2 regions of the Streptomyces sp. NPDC014864 genome follow, and region 2 is predicted to be linked to the other one. Evidence: riboswitches for the same ligand, from Rfam matches in the RefSeq annotation. Region 2 holds a riboswitch; the other holds the start of a gene.
The links. A riboswitch is a leader RNA that binds a small molecule or an ion and turns the genes downstream of it on or off. The one in region 2 is predicted to bind cyclic di-AMP.
Positions count from the first base shown of each region.

Region 1 (7,060 bases), on a different contig from region 2:
CGAGGAACCGGGAGGGCGGGTTGTACGAGGGCTGGCCCCAGGCGCTGCGCATCGCCGAGCGGGTCAGGTAGAGCCGCTCCCGGGCGCGGGTGATGCCGACGTACGCCAGGCGCCGCTCCTCCTCCAGTTCCTTGGTCTGGCCGAGGGAGCGCATGTGCGGGAAGACGCCGTCCTCCATGCCGGTCAGGAACACCACCGGGAACTCCAGGCCCTTGGCGGTGTGCAGGGTCATCAGCGTGATGACGCCGTCGCCGTCCTCCTCGTCGGGGATCTGGTCGGAGTCGGCGACCAGGGCGACCCGCTCCAGGAAGTCGGACAGCGTGCCCGACTCACCCTCGCCGCGCTCCTGCTCGAACTCCAGTGCCACGGCGGCGAGTTCCTGGAGGTTCTCGATGCGGGTCTCGTCCTGCGGGTCGGTGGAGGCCTGCAACTCGGCCAGGTAGCCGGTGCGTTCGAGGACGGCCTCCAGGACGGTCGCCGGTCCCGCGCCGGACTCGGCGATCGTCCGCAGCTCCTCCATCAGCGTGTTGAACCGCTTGACGGCGTTGGTGGAGCGCGCGGCCATGCCGTACGCCTCGTCGACACGGCGCAGCGCCTGCGGGAAGCTGATCTTCTCGCGCTGGGAGAGGGCGTCGATCATCGCCTCGGCGCGGTCGCCGATGCCGCGCTTGGGCACGTTGAGGATGCGGCGCAGCGGCACCGAGTCCTCGGGGTTGGCCAGGACGCGCAGGTAGGCGAGGACGTCCCGGACCTCCTTGCGCTCGTAGAAGCGGACACCGCCGACGACCTTGTAGGGCAGGCCGACGCGGATGAAGACCTCTTCGAAGACCCGGGACTGGGCGTTGGTGCGGTAGAAGACGGCGACGTCGCCGGCCTTCGCGTCGCCCGCGTCCGTCAGCCGGTCTATCTCCTCGGCGACGAACTGCGCCTCGTCGTGCTCGGTGTCGGCGACGTACCCGGTGATGCGGGCGCCGGAGCCGGCGTTGGTCCACAGGTTCTTCGGGCGCCGCGACTCGTTGCGCTCGATGACCGCGTTGGCGGCGCTCAGGATGGTCTGGGTGGAGCGGTAGTTCTGCTCCAGCAGGATCGTGGTGGCGTTCGGGTAGTCCTCCTCGAACTGGAGGATGTTGCGGATGGTCGCCCCGCGGAAGGCGTAGATCGACTGGTCGGCGTCACCGACCACGCACAGCTCGGCCGGCGGCAGGTCGTCCTGGCCCGGCGGGACGTCCACGGGGTGCTCGGAGGTGCCGACGAGCTCCCGCACGAGGGCGTACTGGGCGTGGTTGGTGTCCTGGTACTCGTCGACGAGGACGTGCCGGAAGCGGCGGCGGTAGTGCTCGGCGACGTCGGGGAAGGCGCGGAGCAGGTTGACCGTCGTCATGATCAGGTCGTCGAAGTCGAGGGCGTTGGCCTCGCGCAGCCGCGACTGGTAGAGGGCGTAGGCCTGGGCGAGGGTCTTCTCGAAGCCGTCGGTGGCCTGGGCGGCGAAGTCCTCCTCGTCGATCAGCTCGTTCTTGAGGTTGCTGATCTTGGCACTGAAGGACTTCGGCGGGTAGTGCTTGGGGTCGAGGTCCAGATCGCGGCAGACCAGGGCCATCAGGCGCTTGGAGTCGGCGGCGTCGTAGATCGAGAAGGAGGAGGTGAAGCCCAGCTTCTTGCTCTCGCGGCGCAGGATGCGGACGCAGGCGCTGTGGAAGGTCATGACCCACATCGCGTTCGCGCGCGGGCCGACGAGCTGCTCGACGCGCTCCTTCATCTCGCCGGCGGCCTTGTTGGTGAAGGTGATCGCGAGGATCTGGCCGGGGTGGACGCCCCGCTCGCCGAGGAGGTGGGCGATGCGGTGGGTGAGCACGCGGGTCTTGCCGGAGCCGGCGCCGGCCACGATGAGCAGGGGGGTGCCGGAGTGGACGACCGCCGCGCGCTGGTTCTCGTTCAGCCCCTCCAGGAGGGCGGCCGGGTCCACCGCCGGGCGCGGCGCGCCGTCGCGGTAGTGGGCGTCCCGGTCCGGAGGCAGGTCGAACTTCCCGCCGAACAGATCGTCCGGAACCGGTTCCGGAGCGTGATCGTCCTCGGGCGGGGGCGGGGGCCCCTCCTCGTGGCCGCGGGGGGCCTGGAGGTCCGCCAGGAAGCTGTCGTCAAAGAGGCTGCTCATCGCTCTACGAGTCTAGGGCGCCCCACCGACAACCCGGGGCCGCCCGCGGAACATCACACGATCCCGGCACCCGGCGGCGCGCCCCACGCGAGGGGCAGACCCGGGGCAGGTCTCGCAGGCTGGCCCCGGGGCGGCGGGGACGGCTCCCTCACGCTGCGGAGCAGCCCCGTCACGTCCACCGCACAAGTGATGCGAGGTCACGAAAATGTATCGGGCATATCGCGCATCAACCTTCACAGGAGCCACACGAGTTGGCTAGCGTGCCGTCAGGCCGCACGACCTCACCGGCGAACGACGCCGGGCCGCGCGGCCTCCGCCGAGTCCGGTCCCGCCGCCAGGCGATCCGGAGCCGGGGACCCACACCGACCTTGGGGTGAATCGGTCCGTGCCTCCCAGCGGGCGCGGACCGTAGGGCAACCCTTCCGAACCACCCGCCCGAACCCGACAGCTAACCCGGTAGGCGGACGATGGAAGGAGTCGCCTCCCTTGGCGTCGCACCGCAAGTCCCGCCCCGTCGGTCCGGGCGTAGCAGGCATACGCACGCCGGCCCTGGCCACGGCCGCCCTCACCTCCGTGGCCCTGCTCTCCCAGACGGCCGAGGCCGCCCCCGCGCCGGACGGCAGACCGAGCATCGAAGAGGTCGAGAAGAAGGTCGACGACCTGTACCGCCAGGCGGAGTCGGCCACGGAGAAGTACAACGACGCCAAGGAGAAGACCGGCAAGCAGCGCACGCGGGTGGCCTCGCTCCTCGACGACGTCGCCAAGCGCACGGACCGGCTCAACAAGGCGCGCGAGGAGCTGGGCTCGTTCGCCGCGGCCCAGTACCGCACCGGTGCCGCCGCCTCCGGCACCGCCACCTTCCTGCTCGCGGACACTCCGCAGGACTACTTCGACCAGTCGCATCTGATGGGACGGCTCACCGACCGGCAGAAGGGCATGGTCGACGACTACGTCACCCAGCAGTCCGCGACCATGGAGAAGCGGCGGGAGGCGACCCGGAGCCTGGAGACGCTGACCGAGTCGCAGCGCGACATCAGGACGGCCAAGGCCACCGTCCAGAAGAAGCTCGCCGACGCCCGCGAACTGCTGTCGAAGCTGAACGCCGAGGAGAAGGCGCGGCTGGCGGCGATCGAGCGGCAGAAGCAGGAGGAGGCCGCGCGCAAGGCGGCGGAGCTGGCGAAGAAGCAGGCGGCGGAGCAGGCCGCGGCCCGGCAGCAGGCCGCCGCCTCGGGCTCCGGCACGTCGGACTCCACCGGCTCCACCGGTTCCACCGGCTCCACGGACACCTCGGGCTCCTCGACGTCCGGCACGTCGTACGCCACCAAGGCCGACAAGGCGCTCGCCTTCGCCCGCGCCCAGATCGGCAAGCCGTACGTGTGGGGCGCGACGGGCCCCGACTCCTACGACTGCTCGGGCCTCACCCAGGCCGCCTGGAAGGCCGCCGGCGTCACCCTGCCGCGCACCACCTACGACCAGGTGAACGCGGGGACGACGGTGTCGCTCTCCCAGGCGCAGCCCGGTGACCTGGTCTTCTTCTACGACGACATCAGCCACGTCGGTGTGTACATCGGCAACGGCATGATGATCCACGCTCCGAAGCCCGGCGCGTACGTGCGCGAGGAGTCGATCTACTACGACGGCGAGTCCGCGATCCACAGCGTGGTGCGGCCCGCCTGAGGCCCCACGGCCCTGGAGGCGGGGCCGGGCGGCGCGCACACCGTGCCGCCCCCGCCCCGCCCCGCACCGTTCGCGCCCCGTCCCGCCCCGCACCCTTTCGCGTGCGCCCGCGCGCGTGCCCCGCGTGTGCGCGCGCGAAGATCCTTAGCATCGGGCCATGCCCCGCACCTCCTCCTTCGGCGCCTGGTGGGTGCACCGTCCGTCGACGGCCGGGTCCGCCGTCATGGCGACCGGCATCCTGTCGGTCGGCCTGCACACGACGGGCTACGAGGCGCTGTCCTGGATCACGCTGGTCCTGGCGTGTGCCGCCTGGCTGGGGCTGGCGGCCGGCTTCGTGCTGCGTCTGGTGCGCGAGCGGTCGGAGTGGCTCACGGAGGCGGGGACGCCGGGCGCGCTCACTGCCGTGGCCGCCACGGCCGTGCTGGGGACCCGCTTCTCTGAGCTCGGCGTGCGGATCCTGGCCGAGGCGCTGCTCGCGCTGTCCGTCGTGCTGTGGCCGGGGCTGCTGCTGCGGGTGCTGCGCAAGGCCGGGCGCCGGATGCCCGGGTCGGTGTTCCTGGGCTGCGTGGCCACCGAGGGGCTGGCCGTGCTGGGCGCGACCGTGGCCGGGGCGGAGACGTCGGCGTGGCTGGCGCACGCCTCGCTGGTGCTGTTCTGGCTCGGGCTGGCGCTGTACGTGTTCGCGGTCGCCCGGTTCGACCCGGTGCAGGTGATCGAGGGGGCCGGGGACCAGTGGATCGCGAGTGGCGCGGCGGCGATCTCGGCGCTGGCCGGGACGCGGCTGATGACCGCCGCCGGGTCGGGGATGTACCTGTGGGACAAGGACGACAGCGGCGTCCTGCGCACCGTCACCGTCACACTGCTGGTGCTCGACCTGTTCTGGTACGGCGTCCTGCTCGCCGCCGAACTGGCCTGGCCGCGCCTGCGCTACGACGTGCGCCGCTGGGCGACCGTGTTCCCCCTCGGCATGACGGCGGCGGCGACGCTGTCCGTCGCCGCCGTGGTCGGCGTGCCCTCGCTGGAGATCCCCGGGGAGCTGCTGCTGTGGGTCGCGGTGGCGGCGTGGCTGGCCGTCGGGACGGGTTCCGTCAGGGCCGCACGGGCCGAACTGCGGGCCGCGCGCTGCCCGGCGCGCCCGTGAGGGCGCGGGGAAGGCGACCGCTCGGATCCGAAAGAAGGGCGGCTACCGCTCAGGTCCACAGCACCGCGATGAAGATGTTGACGGTGGTCAGCAGACCGACCAGGCCGAACAGGTTCTTGTCCACCTTCTCCTCGTCCCGCTTCACGTAGACCAGGCCGAGGATCACGATCAGCAGCGCCAGCTTCACACCGATCTTGATGTTGTCGACGTGGTGGCCTTCGGCCTGGTGGAGGCCGACCAGGACGGCGCCGGTGACCAGCATGGTCAGCGCGCCGTGCAGCATTCCGGGCACGAACCGGGCGGTGCCCCGGCCCATCGCCTTCACCTGGGTGAGGAATCCGCCGAGCAGCGCGGCGATGCCGACGATGTGGAGGCCGACGAAGAAATGGATGAGTACGTCCATGAGGCCGGAGCCTAGCCAGCGGCCCTGTCACCCCCGCGCACCGGGGGAGGGCACCCGTGGGAGACCTTGGGGGCCGGGGGTGCGCGGGCGCTCCCGGGCCGCCCGGCGCCATGTGCGGCCCGCCCCGTAGCACCCCGCCCGCACCGTCCGCCCACGAACCGCGGCAATCGGTCATCGCTCCGTGTGAAGGCGGCGGCCCCGGGGCGGGCCGGCGGTCACATGCGGTCACCCGGCGATCCGCTCGCACCACTTCCGTACATTCCGTCACCGACCCATTACGGAGAGGTTTACCGTCCTCCTCCAGGTGACCGGCTCCCCACCGCCGCCCGGGCCTGGGGCGGCAGCCGGGCACCTTCGCCGAGAAGGTCCGGCGGCGGCCTGCTCCCCCCGTGTGAGCCGCCGCCGGACGCGACTCGGTCCGGCGGTCGGACGAAGGGACGTGACGGTCCAGGTGGCAGCGCACCGCAAGTCCCGACAGCGCTCACTCGGCGGCGGCCCGGCCCGCACCGTCCGTACGGCCGTGACGATCGCGCTGGCGGGCGTGGCGACCACGACGGGCTTCGAGGGGACCGGCCACGCCGCCCCGCAGCTGACGCCGGAGCAGGTCAGGGCCAAGGTCGAGCAGCTGTACCAGCAGGCCGAGGTGGCCACCGAGAAGTACAACGGCGCCAAGGAGAAGGCGGACGCCGCCGAGAAGCGGATCAGGACGCTGGGCGACGAGGCCGCCCGCAGGCAGCAGGACCTGAACGCGGCGCGCGACGCGCTCGGTTCGGTCGCCGCGGCGCAGTACCGGGACGGCGGCTTCGACCCCGCACTGCGCCTGATGCTCTCCGACGATCCCGAGCGGTACCTCGACGGCGCCGAGTTCACCGAGCGGGCGGGCGTCCGGCAGACGGCGGCCGTGAACAGGGTGCGCCGCCGACTGCGGGAGATCGAGCAACTGCGCGGGGCCGCGCACGTCCAGCTCACCTCGCTCCGGTCGCGGCAGACGGAGCTCAGACGGCAGAAGAGGACGGTCAGCGGCAAGCTGGCCGAGGCCCGGCGCCTGCTCACCCGGCTGTCCCCGGAGCAGCGAGCCGCACTCGGCGAGGGCGGGTACGGGGGCACGGAACGGACCTCGCGCGCCGCGACCGGAGGGCGGGGCGCGCCGGCCGCCCCCGGAGCGGTCGCGGCTCCCAACTCCCGCGCGGCGGCGGCCGTGGCCTACGCCCGGCAGAAGCTCGGCAGCCCCTATGTGTGGGGCGCGACCGGACCCGACTCCTTCGACTGCTCGGGCCTGGTCCAGGCGGCTTACCGCTCGGCGGGGATCTCCCTCCCCCGCACCACCTACGCCCAGATCGGCGCGGGCCGCCGGGTGTCGCGGTCCGCGCTGCTCCCCGGGGACCTGGTGTTCTTCTACTCCGGCATCAGCCACGTCGGCCTCTACATCGGCGACGGCCTGATGATCCATGCCCCGAACCCCTCGGCCCCGGTCCGGGTGGCCCCGATCGACCAGATGCCGTTCGCGGGGGCGACCCGGGTGGTGTGACAGTCCGGGCCGGCCGCCGGGAACCAGCCGGGCTCACACCAGGCGGCGCGCCGTAGCCCAGCGGGTCAGCTCGTGCCGGTTGGAGAGCTGGAGCTTGCGCAGGACCGCCGAGACGTGGGACTCCACCGTCTTCACCGAGATGAAGAGCTGCTTGGCGAT
Region 1 covers NZ_JBIBWT010000001.1:321,760-328,819, reverse strand. Annotated here, with positions in the region: gene pcrA (DNA helicase PcrA) at 1-2,152, opposite strand, end outside; cyclic di-AMP (ydaO/yuaA leader) riboswitch at 2,472-2,631, shown strand; gene ACF1A5_RS01640 (NlpC/P60 family protein) at 2,639-3,829, shown strand; gene ACF1A5_RS01635 (tellurite resistance/C4-dicarboxylate transporter family protein) at 3,987-4,970, shown strand; gene ACF1A5_RS01630 (hypothetical protein) at 5,020-5,373, opposite strand; gene ACF1A5_RS01625 (NlpC/P60 family protein) at 5,825-6,901, shown strand; gene ACF1A5_RS01620 (LuxR C-terminal-related transcriptional regulator) at 6,935-7,060, opposite strand, start outside.
Region 1: another riboswitch for cyclic di-AMP. It lies ahead of ACF1A5_RS01640 (NlpC/P60 family protein); the one in region 2 lies ahead of ACF1A5_RS31975 (peptidoglycan DD-metalloendopeptidase family protein).

Region 2 (7,060 bases):
TCCCGCGCGCGGGCCCGGGAATGGGTCGACGAGGCACTGGCTCGGGAACTGGGCCTGGAGCGGGAGGCGTTGACGAACGCCGGACGGTGAAGCCGAGCCGTGCACAGGCCCCGGCGCGGGCCGGGGCGAGTGCCGGCCGGTACGGCGAGGGGCACGGCTCCACGCCGGGACGCCGTGCCCCTGTGCTCCGGCGTGCGCCCCGGTCCGGGGCGGCCGCCGGCCGCCCTCACGCCACCGTCGTGATCCGGCTCCTGATGTCGGCCGGCGACAGCGTGCCCTTGGCCGTCACATGGTCCCCGGAGGACTGGCCGCGCAGGCGGCGGCCGATCCACGGCACCAGGAACTCCCGGGCCCACTGGACGTCGTCGCGCCGGATGCCGAGGGCGCCGCGCGGCGGCAGCGGCGGCCAGGGCTGCTCGGGGTCGGCCGGCACGTCGAGGCCGAGGACCTGGCCGGCCCGCAGCGCCACCCGGGTGTGCCCCTCCGGCGACAGGTGCAGCCGGTCGTGGTCCCAGGCCCGGCGGTCCTGGACGGCCTTGAGGGACCACAGGTCGAGCACCGGGCAGTCGTAGCGGTCGGCGATGGCCCGCACATGACCGTTGTAGGTGGCGATCTTGCCGCGCAGGTGCTTGAGCACCGGCACGCCCCGGGTGTCGAAGCCGGTGGTGACCATCACGGTGCCGGCCGCGGCGGCGAGCCGGGCGAGGGCCTTCTCGAACCGCTCCGCCACGTCGTCCGGGTCCGTGCCGGGACGGATGATGTCGTTGCCGCCCGCGCAGAACGACACCAGGTCCGGGGCGAGTTCCACGGCCCGCGGGACCTGGTCCGCCACGATCTGGTCGAGCAGCTTGCCGCGCACGGCGAGATTCGCGTACTGGAAGCCGCCCTCGGGACGTCGGTCCGCGAGCAGGACCGCGAACCGGTCCGCCCAGCCGACGAACGCCCCGTCGGGGCCGGGGTCGCCGACGCCCTCGGTGAAGCTGTCCCCCACCGCCACGTACGACCCGATCACTGCTCTGCTGTCACTCTTCGAATCGTCTGCCACATCGGCCCATGATTCACCTTGGAATGTGACCTACGCGACCGTAGGCAAGGGTTGACGGACGGTGAGATAAGCCACTGGGTGAATGTGGCCGAACAGGAATAGAGCACACCGAAGGCCGGACCCGGGGGGTGTGGGTCCGGCCTTCGGCGGCGTGCCGGGCAGGTGGTGGCGGGGGCGCGTGCGTCAGGCGACGGGGGCGCCGTGCGCGCGCAGGTAGGCGACCGGGTCCACGTCGGAGCCGTAGTTCGGCGTCGTGCGGATCTCGAAGTGGAGGTGCGGGCCGGTCACGTTGCCGGTGGCGCCGGACAGACCGAGCCGCTGTCCCGGGGTCACGGCCTGGCCGGCCGAGACGGAGAGCGCGGACAGGTGGGCGTACTGGGCGTAGTGGCCGTCCTGGAGCCGGAGGACGACCTGGTTGCCGTACGCGCCGCCCCAGCCCGCGGAGACGATCGTGCCCGCGCCGACGGCCTTGACCGGGGTGCCGGTCGGGACCACGAAGTCGACGCCGGTGTGGTAGCCGCTGGACCAGTGGCTGCCGGCCACGTGGTAGCCGGTGCCGACGGCGGCGCCGGTCACCGGCAGGGTGAAGGCGGTGGCTGCGGTCCGCTCGGCGCGGGCGACCGCGGTCTTCACCTGGGCGGCGGAGACGGTCTTCGCCTTGGCGGCGGACGAGCCGGCGGTCGCGGGCTTCGGGGCCGCGGGCGCCCGGGTGGCGCCGGCGGCCGCGTGACCGAGCGTCAGCTTCAGGCCCGGGTGGATCAGCGAGGGGTCGTCGCCGACGGCCCGGCGGTTGTCCTGGTACAGCTGCTTCCAGCCGCCGCGGACGTGCTGCTTCTCGGCGATGCCCGACAGGCTGTCGCCGGCGCGGACGGTGTAGGTCCGGGCGCCGGCGCCCTTGGCCGCGGGCGCCTTGGCGGCCGCCGGGGCGCTGCGGACGGTCTGCTCGGTGACGGACTGCGCGGGGGCCGCGTGGGCTCCCGCGGCGCCTATGAGGGGCAGTGCGAGCACGGCGCCACCGGTTCCGGCGGCGGCGAGGACGCGGGTCAGGCGCTGGGTCTTCGGACGGCGGTGCTTACCCTTCGCGGGCATGGCGGATTCCTCTCCGGCGCCTGCGAGGTGAGCTGTCGGGTTCGGGCTGGAGATGCCCGGCCGCGCGGGACGCGACTTCACCCCTAGCCGTTCCGGAGACCGGAACAGGCGGTTGTACCTGTGGGTCCCCCGCTCCTGCCGTGCACGGGTGGGTGTGCGGGCCCCGGACGGCGGCAGGATGAGGCGTCCGTCCGGATCGGGGTGGAACGTAAGCGAGCGGGATGTGTTCGGACAAGCGGCGGGTTCCGCTCAGAGGGGCTCATCGTGATCCAATTCGGGCAAAACCCGTGACGCTCCGTGCATTGGATCAGCGCCCTCTTGGTCAACCCGCAGAGAGGGCGCCGTAATTACGTGGACATGGCGGACCACCGTGGGTCACGAGTATGACGCTGCTCACGTCACCTCCCGTCAGCAGCCCCCAGGGGCCGACGAGTTGGGACCTAATAGCTCAATACCGATAAATTGCCCATATAGGACAGGAAGGCGAAAGAAGGGCGGTGGATCGCCTGGGCCGTCGCCGCGGAGCGGGGCAGCCGCCGACCGGGAGGCTTCCTCGCCCGTGGCCAGGCCGTTGCCCTGGGAACCCATGTCGTATCGTCGGAAGGCGCGCCCGCCGACGAGCCGTGACGGCGGGCCCAGGCCCCGCCTTTCGGGCCGGGCCGACCGAGTGGGAGGAGCCCCCGTGACGCAGCAGGTCCCGTCGACCGAACCAGAGCTGGCCGGAGTGCGCAACTTCCGCGACGTGGGCGGGCTGCCGACCGTGGACGGACGGCGGGTGCGGCACGGAGTGCTGTTCCGCAGCGGCCACCTCGCGCACGCGACGGACCGGGACGCGGCCTTTCTGTCCTCCCTCGGCCTGCACACGATCTTCGACTTCCGCAACGCGGCCGACAAGAAGCTCGAGGGCCCGGACGTCGAGCTGCCCGGCGTGCGCAACGTCAACCTGCCGCTGAGCGACCCGGCAGACGGCGCCGAGTTCTGGCGGATGGTCCGCGACGGCGACCTCGACCAGCTGCGCACGATCCTCGCGGACGGCAAGGCGGCGAACCGGATGATCGCCTCCTACCGCATGATCATCACCGAGCGCACCGCCGAGCACTCCCACGTGCTGCACGCCCTCGCGCAGGACAGCGTCCCCGCCCTGATGCACTGCGCGGCGGGCAAGGACCGCGCGGGCCTGTCGATCGCCGTGACCCTGCTCGCCGTGGGCGTGGACGAGGACGCGATCCGGGCGGACTACCTGGAGTCGAACGCCAAGCACCGCCGCTACAAGGTGCACCGCAGCAGCAGCGCGGCCTCGGCCTACTCCCCCGAGGTCATGGAACTGCTCGGCCCGCTCCGGCTCCCCACTTCGCGCTTCCCCCTTCGCGTGTCCCTACTTGGCGCCCACCTCGAACAGCAGCCAGACGAACGCCGCGAAGACGTGCCCGACGGCGATGTAGATGATCAGCCGGATCCACAGGGCTCGCGGGAACTTCTCTTCCATGTCACTCATGACTTGTCTCCGGTGTGGGGGCCCAGGCACAGCGCGGCCGTGGGGCTCTGCAGCAGGGTGTGGACAAAGAGCAGATCGGCCCCGTCGGGATCCTCGGCGGCGATCCGGTGCGGGGTCAGCGAGTCGAAGTGGGCACTGTCGCCCGGTGCGAGCAGGTGCGCGGTGTCCCCGAGGCGCAGGCGCAGGCGCCCCTTGAGGACGTACAGCCACTCCTCGCCCGGGTGCACCCGCACGACGTCGCCCTGGGAGCCGTGGGGCACGTGGACCCGCAGGGCCTGCATCCCGCGGCCGGGCGCGCCGGCCTGCCAGTACGTCCAGCCGCCCGCCCGCGTCGGTTCCATGTCCGCAGCGCGCACCACGGCGTCCGGGGCGGCGACGCTCTCGCCGAGCAGTTCGGAGACCGTCGTACCGTAGACACGGGCGAGCGCGAGCAGCAGGGGCAGGGAGGGCTGGCGCTGTCCGGTCTCCAGGCGGGAGAGGTGGGCGGGCGACAGCCCGGCCGCGCGGGCCGCGGCCTCCAGGGTGAGGGAGCTGCGGCGGCGCAGCGCACGCAGCTGCGGGGCGACGGCGGGAAGGTCCTCGACCGGTCCCGCCGAGGGCTCGGGCTCGGGAGTGCTCATGTCTCCATTGAGCCTCATCCTTGCCTCTGGGGCAAATTTATTGCCTCAGAGGCAAAAGGCGGGACCCGCGGCCGGCTCCCTGACCTACCGGTGGGCAACGGCCTGCTTCACCAGTGTCTTCCCGAAGTCCCACATCAGTCCGCCGCCGTGGGCGTCGTCCATCACGGCGGTGAAGGCGTCCACGAAGCGGTCCACCTCCCGCTCACCGATGATCAGCGGCGGGATCAGCTTGATCACCTCCAGATGGTCGCCGGAGACCTGGGTGAGGATCCGGTGCCGCTGGAGCAGCGGGACGACCACCATCTGCGCGAACAGGCCCTTGCGGGCGGCCTGGAGCACGGTCCAGCGGCCGCGCAGCTTCAGCGACCGGGGCCGGCCGAACTCGATGCCGATCATCAGGCCCCGGCCGCGCACGTCGGCGAGGAGTTCGTAGCGTTCGGTCAGGGCCGCGAGCCGCGACTTCAGCAGCTCGCCGGTGGCCCGGGCGCCCGCGACGATCTGCTCGTTCTCCAGGACGGACAGCACGGCGAGTCCGGCCGCCATGGCCTGGGCGTTGGACCCGAAGCTGGCCGAGTGGACCAGCACCCGGTCCATGGACGAGTAGACCTTCTTGAAGATCCAGTCCCGGCCGAGCGTGGCGCCGACCGGCACATAACCGCCGGACAGCGCCTTCGCCACGCACACCAGGTCCGGCTCCACCCCGTCCTCGTGCTGGTAGGCGTAGAAGTCGCCGGTGCGGCCGAGTCCCGTCTGCACCTCGTCCGCGACGAGCAGCGCCTTGTGCCGGTGCAGCAGCTCCTGGGCGGCGCGCAGATAGCCGGGCGGGGCCTCGTGCACGCCCTTGCCCTGGATCGGCTCGACGATCAGGGCGGCGACGTCGCCCTTCTCCAGTTCCCTGGCCAGGGCGTCGAGATCGCCGAGCGGTACGGCCGTGTCGGGCAGCAGCGGGGCGAAGCCGTCGCGGAAGGCGTCCTCGCCGTTCACGGACAGGGAGCCCACGGTCAGGCCGTGGAAGGCGTGCTCGCAGTACAGGACGCGCGGTCTGCCGGTGGCGCGGCGGGCGAACTTCAGGGCCGTCTCCACCGCCTCCGTCCCGCTGTTGCCGAAGAACACCCGGTCCAGGTGCGGACTGTGGGCGAGCAGCCGCTCCGCCAGCAGTCCGGGCAGCGGTGGGCAGTCGAAGCGGGTGAGGTCGGCGAGCTGTGCGTCGAGCACGTCGTGCAGCGCCTTGCGGACGACGGGGTGGTGGCGGCCCAGGCCCATCACGCCGAACCCGGCGAGCATGTCGAGGTAGTCGTTGCCGTCCGCGTCCCAGAAGTAGGCGCCCTCGGCCCGCTCGTAGACCTTGTCGAAGCCGATGGTGTGCAGCATGCGCGGCAGTTGGTGGTTCAGGTGCCGGGCGTGCAGCTCGTAGCGTTCGGCTCCGCGCTCGGACAGGAGGCTGCCGAGGTCGAACTCCTTGCTCATTCAGCTCTCTCCTTGACTGGCCCGCCGGCCCCTGTGTCCCGCGCCGGGGCCGGCCCGGCCTGCTCCTTGGCCGCCAGGCTCGCGCTGATCCGTCCGGCGATCTCCACGGGCGTGAGACCGATGTCGGCCAGCACCTCGCCGCGCTTGGCGTGCGCGAGGAACTGCTCCGGGATGCCGAACCGCCTGACCGGTACGTCCACTTCGGCGTCGCCGAGGGCCAGCGCGACCGCGGAGCCGACGCCGGCCGCGCGGCTGTTGTCCTCGACGACGGCGACCAGGCGGTGGCCGGCGGCGAGACCGGGAAGCGCCGGGTCGACGGGCTTGACCCAGCGGGGGTCGACGACGGTGCACGCGACGCCGCGGGCGGCGAGCAGCTCGGCGGCCTTCAGGCACACCGGCGCCATGACGCCGACGGCGACGAGCAGGACGTCCGGGTCGTCGTCCGCGTGCAGCACGTCCATGCCGCCCACGTGGCCGACCGCCGGGACGGCCGGGCCGACCGACTCCTTCGGGAAGCGGAGCAGGGTCGGCGCGTCGTCCACGGCGACCGCCTCGCGCAGCTGGGCCCGCAGCTGGTCGGCGTCGCGCGGGGCGGCGATCCTCAGGCCCGGCACCACCTGGAGGACGGACATGTCCCACATGCCGTTGTGGGAGGGCCCGTCGACGCCGGTGACACCGGCCCGGTCCAGTACGAAGGTGACCCCGCAGCGGTGCAGCGCCACGTCCATCAGCAGCTGGTCGAAGGCCCGGTTGAGGAAGGTGGCGTAGACGGCGACGACCGGGTGCAGGCCCCCGGTGGCCAGGCCCGCCGCGGAGACGGCCGCGTGCTGCTCGGCGATGCCGACGTCCCACACCCGGCCGGGGAAGCGCTCGGCGAACCTGCCGAGGCCCACCGGGTGCAGCATCGCGGCAGTGATCGCCACCACGTCGTCCCGCTCCTCGCCGATCCGCACGATCTCGTCGCCGAACACCGACGTCCAGGAGGGGCCGCCGGCCGGAGTCAGCGGCTCGCAGGTCAGCGGGTCCATCACGCCGACGGTGTGGAAATGGTCCTCCTCGTGGGCGAGGGCGGGTTCACAGCCGCGGCCCTTGACCGTGAGGCAGTGCACCAGGACCGGGCCGTGGAAGCGTTTGGCCCGGCGCAGGGCCGACTCGACCGCCTTGACGTCGTGCCCGTCGATCGGGCCGAGGTACTTCAGCCCCAGGTCCTCGAACATGCCCTGCGGGGCGAAGGCGTCCTTGAAGCCCTTCTTGGCGCCGTGCAGGGACTCGTAGACGGTGCTGCCGACGACAGGCGTGCGCAGCAGGACGTCCTTGCCCCAGGCCAGGACCTTCTCGTAGCCG
Region 2 covers NZ_JBIBWT010000028.1:768-7,827, reverse strand. Annotated here, with positions in the region: gene ACF1A5_RS31985 (TetR/AcrR family transcriptional regulator) at 1-90, shown strand, start outside; gene ACF1A5_RS31980 (SGNH/GDSL hydrolase family protein) at 227-1,012, opposite strand; gene ACF1A5_RS31975 (peptidoglycan DD-metalloendopeptidase family protein) at 1,229-2,134, opposite strand; cyclic di-AMP (ydaO/yuaA leader) riboswitch at 2,139-2,295, opposite strand; partial or broken gene ACF1A5_RS31970 (tyrosine-protein phosphatase) at 2,817-3,473, shown strand; gene ACF1A5_RS31965 (DUF6126 family protein) at 3,510-3,629, opposite strand; gene ACF1A5_RS31960 (helix-turn-helix domain-containing protein) at 3,626-4,249, opposite strand; gene ACF1A5_RS31955 (aspartate aminotransferase family protein) at 4,334-5,716, opposite strand; gene dxs (1-deoxy-D-xylulose-5-phosphate synthase) at 5,713-7,060, opposite strand, start outside.